Maricaulis maris MCS10: one gene and its partner. The protein of the gene in region 1 binds, or shares a complex with, the protein of each later gene. Links are inferred from orthologs where the notes say so. Each region holds a gene or a part of one and is shown on either strand. Other genes may lie near its edges.

What was found.
Region 2: the proteins of pabB (region 1) and MMAR10_RS07275 are in contact, whole or in part, in a solved structure (PDB 8RP0), measured with the Escherichia coli proteins. The link is inferred for Maricaulis maris MCS10 from one-to-one orthologs.

The regions. Positions count from the first base shown.
Region 1 is NC_008347.1:490,946-493,980, reverse strand. The notes cover bases 42-3,005. They hold pabB (aminodeoxychorismate synthase component I), read right to left. Parts: upstream 2,194-3,005; coding sequence 889-2,193; downstream 42-888. Other genes in these bases: MMAR10_RS02110 (tyrosine-protein phosphatase), read right to left, coding at 2,207-2,977; MMAR10_RS02120 (branched chain amino acid--2-keto-4-methylthiobutyrate aminotransferase), read right to left, coding at 92-892; MMAR10_RS02125 (TadE/TadG family type IV pilus assembly protein), read left to right, coding at 42-95. In the rest of the region: more of MMAR10_RS02125, read left to right, coding at 1-41. UniProt on the Escherichia coli protein: Part of a heterodimeric complex that catalyzes the two-step biosynthesis of 4-amino-4-deoxychorismate (ADC), a precursor of p-aminobenzoate (PABA) and tetrahydrofolate.
Region 2 is NC_008347.1:1,535,229-1,538,198, forward strand. What follows is about bases 27-2,925. They hold MMAR10_RS07275 (anthranilate synthase component II), read right to left. Parts: upstream 1,822-2,925; coding sequence 1,231-1,821; downstream 27-1,230. Other genes in these bases: trpD (anthranilate phosphoribosyltransferase), read right to left, coding at 27-944; MMAR10_RS16140 (divergent polysaccharide deacetylase family protein), read left to right, coding at 1,920-2,925. Outside these bases: more of trpD, read right to left, coding at 1-26; more of MMAR10_RS16140, read left to right, coding at 2,926-2,970; trpE (anthranilate synthase component I), read right to left, coding at 2,937-2,970. UniProt on the Escherichia coli protein: Part of a heterodimeric complex that catalyzes the two-step biosynthesis of 4-amino-4-deoxychorismate (ADC), a precursor of p-aminobenzoate (PABA) and tetrahydrofolate.

The DNA of each region.
Region 1 (3,035 bases):
AGACGATGTTCGGCGAGCTCGGCGTCAATCACTTCGATATCTCGGAAATCTTTTACCTGCGCCCGCGCCGCTCGATCGTGGTGTCGCGCAGCTAGGCGAAGAGAGCCCGGATCCGGGCCGGCAACTCACCGGATCCCAGCGGTCGCCCGTCCAGCTCGGTCACCGGCACCGCGCCGAAAGCGGCATTGGTGACGAACACCGCTTCGGCACCCTCCAGCACATCCAGCCCGAAGGCGCCGGTCTCGACCGGCATCGAGTCCACGATCTCGGCCCGCACGGTTCCGGCCAGCACGCCGCAGGCGGTAGCCGGCGTGTAGACCTCGCCGCCAATGAGCCAGAACACATTGGCGCAATCACACCCGGACACATTGCCGCGCGTATCCAGCAGCAAGGCCATGTCGGCCCCCTGCCCGCGCGCCTGCCGCCGGGCCTGGATGTTGTCCATGTAAGAGAGTGTCTTGTGACGCGCGGCGAGGCTGGCCGGCGAGCGCCGGACTTCACTGAGCGCCAGACGGATCGAGGCCGGCGGCGCCAGCCGCGGTGCGGCGGTCAGGGTCAGTGAGGGAACCAGCTCCTCCGGTCGCTCCAACCCGCGCAGCCCGGGTCCCGCCGTGAGGGTCAGGCGCACAATGGCGTCCTTCAGGGCATTGCGGGCGACCAGTTCAGCGACCAGCTCGGCGATACTGTCACCGTCACGTGGCCCCGGCAGGCCCAGCTCGGCCGCACTGCGGGTCAGTCGCGCCATGTGGCGGTCGAGCCGGACGACCTTGCCCCTGATCACATGCAGGGTTTCGAACAGGCCATCGCCCAGCAGGACGCCGCGGTCCGCCAGCGCCCATCCGGTCTGCCCGGTTTCCAGCCAGTCCCCGTCCTTGAAGGCGATACCCGTCATGGCTCCCCCGCTCCCAGCGCCCGGCGCAACGCCGATACCTTGGTCAGTGTTTCCTCATACTCCGAGACCGGATCGCTGTCGGCGACGATGCCACCGCCAGACCGCAGGCTGGCCCGCCAGTTGCGGCCCTCTGCATCTTTCCGCAGGGCTGCCGTCCGGATCATGACATTGAGGTCCATATCGCCGCTGTCGCAATCGATCCAGCCCAGCGCGCCGCAATAGGCACCGCGCGGCTCGCCCTCCAGTTCGGCGATGATTTCCATGGCCCGCACCTTGGGCGCACCGGTAATCGATCCGGGCGGGAAGCTGGCAGCCAGAAGATCGAAAACATCGCGCTCGCCCGCCAGCTCGCCTTCGACCACGGAAACCAGATGATGGACATTGGCATAGCTCTCAATGTCGCACAGAGCCGGCACCCGGACCGAGCCGGGGCGGCAGACCCGCGACAGGTCATTGCGCATCAAATCGACGATCATCAGGTTTTCCGCCCGGTCCTTGGCGCTGGCTGACAATTCAGCGGCCAAGGCCTTGTCCTCGGCCGGATCGGCAGATCGGCGCCGCGTGCCCTTGATCGGTCGCGCCTCGACCCGTCCGCCATCGACCCGCAGGAAACGCTCGGGCGAATTGGTCAGCACGACCCGGTCCGGGTCCAGACAGAAATAGGCGGCGTGCGGTGCCGGCGAGCTGACGCACAATCGCCGGAAGGCCTGCCAGGGCGTGTCTGCCGGATCGAGACAAACATCGAAGGCTTGCGACAGGTTGACCTGGAAGACATCGCCGGCATGCACATAATCGCGGGCCTTGCGCGCTGCCGCGAGATAGGTGTCGCGATCCCAGCGCGGCGACCAGTCGGCGCGTCCGGCCGGAACGGGTGACTCGGCTGGCTCGGCTGGCTCGGCGGCCGCCTCTATCGCGCCGGCCAGCACCTCCACCGCCTGCCGCGTATTTCCACGCACGACAAGCGTGCCCGCCAACCGGTCAAACTCGGCCCAGGCCGGATAGTGGGCCATCGCCAGGGGCGGCCAGCGCGGGTCGAGATGGGGAAGACGCTCGAAGGCGGCAGCAAGGTCGTAGCCCAGCAGCCCGGCCCACATGCCGCCAGCGCGCCGCGCTGCCGTCGCGAGCCGGTCAAAACCGTCACGGCCCTCACCAGACAGGACCTGGTCCGGCGAGACAAAGAGGCGCGCCCTGTGTTGCCGCCCGTCATGCAAAAGCAGCGCCCGGGACTGGTCACTCCATGGCGCGAACACCGTGACCGGGTCACGCCAGGCCAGGGAAATGTCATGTCGGGAGACCGCCATCGGGCGCGCCGGCCTAGCCCGTCAGCCAGCGCGCACGCAGCGCATCCCGCTCGTGCTCATCAATGCCCAGATGGTCGCGCACATAGTGATCGACCCCGCCCATCACCTCGAAGGCCTGACGCAGATAATCGCCATCAACGCCCAGGAAGGTGCGCATCATGGCCGGCTCCATGGCCTGGCCGTAATCGGCCAGCACGCGTTCGCGGATACGCGGAATGATGGCGTCGAAATCGACCGCCTGGTTGGTCATCTCATAATCGGCAATGACAGTGTCGGCATCAACGCCCAGCTCGTCGAGAATGATGGCGCAGAAAATCCCGGTCCGGTCCTTGCCGGCGGCGCAATGCACCAGGAAGCCGGCTTCGGCATCGCCCGTCGCCAGGGCCCGGTAGGCATCGCGATAGACGTCCATATTGCCCGCTTCCATTGGAATGCGGCGATAGGCTGAGAGCATGTAGTCCCGCACGCCTTCGGTCGTGTGCACGCCGGTGCGCAGGAAACGCAGATGCGGCGGCTCGCCTGTATCGCCCTTGTCAGACGCCAGCACGCGCGGGGCAATCGGGTCGGGCCAGTTGGACGGTTCATTGGTGCGCTCACGGGGCTTGCGCAGATCGGCCACGACCTGGATGCCCAGCCCGCCGATATGATCCCAGTCAGGAGCACTGGCACGGGAGAAGTGGCCCGAGCGATAAAGCCCGTCCTTCACGCGCGCACCATCCAGGCCGTCATAGCCGTGGAAATGCCGGAAATTGTGGACGCCCTCGAGCGATGTGATGCGTGTCATGCTCCGGAGGTACGCAATCGCAGCCGGGGCGGCAAGAGAGGTCGCCGACAATTTGCGG
Region 2 (2,970 bases), 1.0 Mb from region 1 along the record:
GCGAGGCTTGTGCCTTCGGGAATAGTCGTGGCCAGCCCGGCCAGCACAAGTGCGGCGCCGGCATTGAGAATCGCGATGTCGCGGAAGGCGCCTTGCTGACCGTCGAGCAGGGCCCGGATCGCCGCGGCATTGTCGGCTGGCGTTCCGCCCTGAAGATCGGCTTCCCTGACCAGGGCCAGGCCGGCTTCTTCCGGGTGGAAGCTGTACTCGCGGATATCGCCGTCGCGCAGCTCGGCAATGTCGGATCCGGTCGTGGTGGTCAGCTCGTCCATGCCGTCCTGGCCGCAAATGACAAGGGCGTGCTCGCAGCCCAGGTCACGCAGCGCCTCGGCGATCGGCACCAGCCAGCGCCTGTCATACACGCCCAGCAATTGCCGTTTGACGCCGGCCGGATTGGAGAGCGGTCCCAAGAGATTGAATACGGTGCGGACCTTCAGTGCCTGACGGGCCGGGCCGACATGGCGGACGGCGGCATGGTGGGCCGGGGCGAAGAGAAAGCCGACGCGGGCCTCGGCCAGAGACCGTTCGACGGCAGCAGGCGGGCAATCGAGTTTGACCCCGAGCTGCGCCAGCACATCGGAGGAGCCGGATTTGGACGAGGCGGCGCGATTGCCGTGCTTGGCCACGGTCGCCCCGGCTCCGGCGGCGATGATTGCGGCTGTGGTCGAGATATTCCAGGCGCCCTTGCCGTCGCCACCGGTGCCGCAGGTGTCGATGGCGCCCACAGGCGCTTCGATACGGGTCATCCGGCTGCGCAGGGCCCGGGCGCCGGCGGCAATGTCGGACGGGCGTTCGCCGAGCGCGGCGAGGCCGACCAGGAATCCGCCGATCGCGGCATCCGGGGCGTCGCCGGACATCAGCTCGTCGAAAGCACCGGCAATGGCCGCGTCGTCAGGATAGGTGCCGCGGGCAAAGGCGGTCAGGCACAGATAGATGTTTTGCATGGTCAGTCGTTTCGCTGGGTATGATCACAGGCGGACAGAAGCCGCGAACCGGAAGGGTCAGGCGTGGTTGTCGCGCCATCGATGATCCGGGCACCACTGCGCTGCCGGCTGGGAGTATCGAACGCGCGTCACCGCCATCACAGCGCAGCGACCGGCGCGGGCGGCCGGGCGAACAGCGTGTGGATCGGCAGAAAACGGCATACCTGTCACCGGATTGAACAAAGCGAACAGACACGATCTAGCGCGTGCCAGCCGCTGGTTCAACGCCGGCTGGCGGTGACGGGGCTCAGGCGGCTTCGGCGCGGGGCAGCCCGGTCAGGTCGAGGAAGTTGCGCAGCAGGTCGTGACCGTGCTCGGAAGCGATCGATTCGGGATGGAACTGGACGCCATGGACAGGCCGGTCTCGGTGACACAATCCCATGATCTCGCCATCGGCAGTGTGGGCGGTCGCCCGAAGAACATCCGGCAGGCTTTCCGGGCGCACGGCGAGGGAATGGTAGCGCGTTGCGGTGAAAGGGCTGGGCAGGCCGGTGAACAGACCGCTGCCATCATGGCTCACCGCGCTCGTCTTGCCGTGCATGATGGCCTTGGCCGCGATCACCTCGCCGCCGAATACCTGACCGATCGACTGATGACCGAGACAGACACCGAGAATGGGCAGGTCGTGCGGCGCGGCGGCGATCAGCTCGAGACAGATCCCGGCCCGGTCCGGGTCACAGGGCCCCGGCGACAGGACAATGCCGCTGGGCTTGAGCGCCAGCGCCTCCGCCACGCTCATGGCGTCATTGCGGATCACTTTCGTGCTGGCCCCCAGCTCCTCGAAGTAATGGACCAGGTTGAAGGTGAAACTGTCGTAGTTATCGATGATCAGCAGCATGGCGCTCTCCCTGCCGCGACCCTAGTCAGCAGGGCCGATTTCGCCAATCCCGCGAACGCATTAACCTCTGATTAACCGCATTCCAGCGTGCTGGTGACATGTCGAAACCCGTCTTCGCTCCGCTCAAGGCCCGTCATTCCGCCATCCCAGCTTTTGCCGGTGCCCTGGCGGCGTCGGCCTATCTGCTTGGCGCAGTTGTGTTTTCTGTCGTGAGCAAGGGCGATTTCCCGAGCTTTTCGGTCGCCTCCGCTGACAGTTCCGACCATCACCTGTCGGTGCGGGTCAGCCGGATACGCAATTTCGATTCGCTCGAAAACGACGGCGCTGACGTGCAAGCGGCCTCTCTGGAGGCTCCGATCGACATCGCCGCATCAAATATGAGCCCGGTTGTCATCGCGCCGGCAGACCCGCAATTGTCGGCGATCGCACGCCCGCAAATCGTGCTGGTCATCGATGATGTCGGGCTGGATGTTGCCGCGGCCGAGCGGGTTGTGGCGCTGCCGATACCGCTGACCGTGGCGATCCTGCCCTATGCCGAGGCTTCGGCCGAACTGGCTGCGCTGGCGCGTTTGAACGGGCATGACGTCCTGCTGCACATGCCGATGGAGCCGGTCGGTCTGGCCGATCCGGGACCGAATGCCCTGCGCATCGGTCTCAGCGATGTCGACCTTCAGACCCGTGTGCGTTGGGGCATGGCGCGCGTGCCGGGCGCCATCGGTCTCAACAATCACATGGGCAGCCGCTTTACCGCCGATCCACGCGCCCTGCGCGTGGCGCTGTCGGCTGTCAGCCACACCAACCCGCTCTTCCTCGACAGTCTGACGACGGGTGAAAGCCGGGGGCGGGCAGTCGCGGCCGGTCTCGGCCTGAGAGCCCTGGAACGCGACATCTTTCTGGACCATGACCGGAGTGCGGAGGCGATCGAAGCGCGCCTGGCGGACGCCGCCGAGCTGGCGCGGCAGGACGGGTTTGCCGTGGTGATCGGGCATCCGCACACGTTGACCCTCGACACGCTGACCGCCTGGCTCGAAAGCCCGGCCGCGCAAGGCATCGACTTTGTCACCGCCGGCACGCTGGCTGATCAGCTCTTCCTGGCCGAACCCGGTCTGCAGGCTTCAGTGGCCGAAGGAATCAATCGCGGCGCGGAAT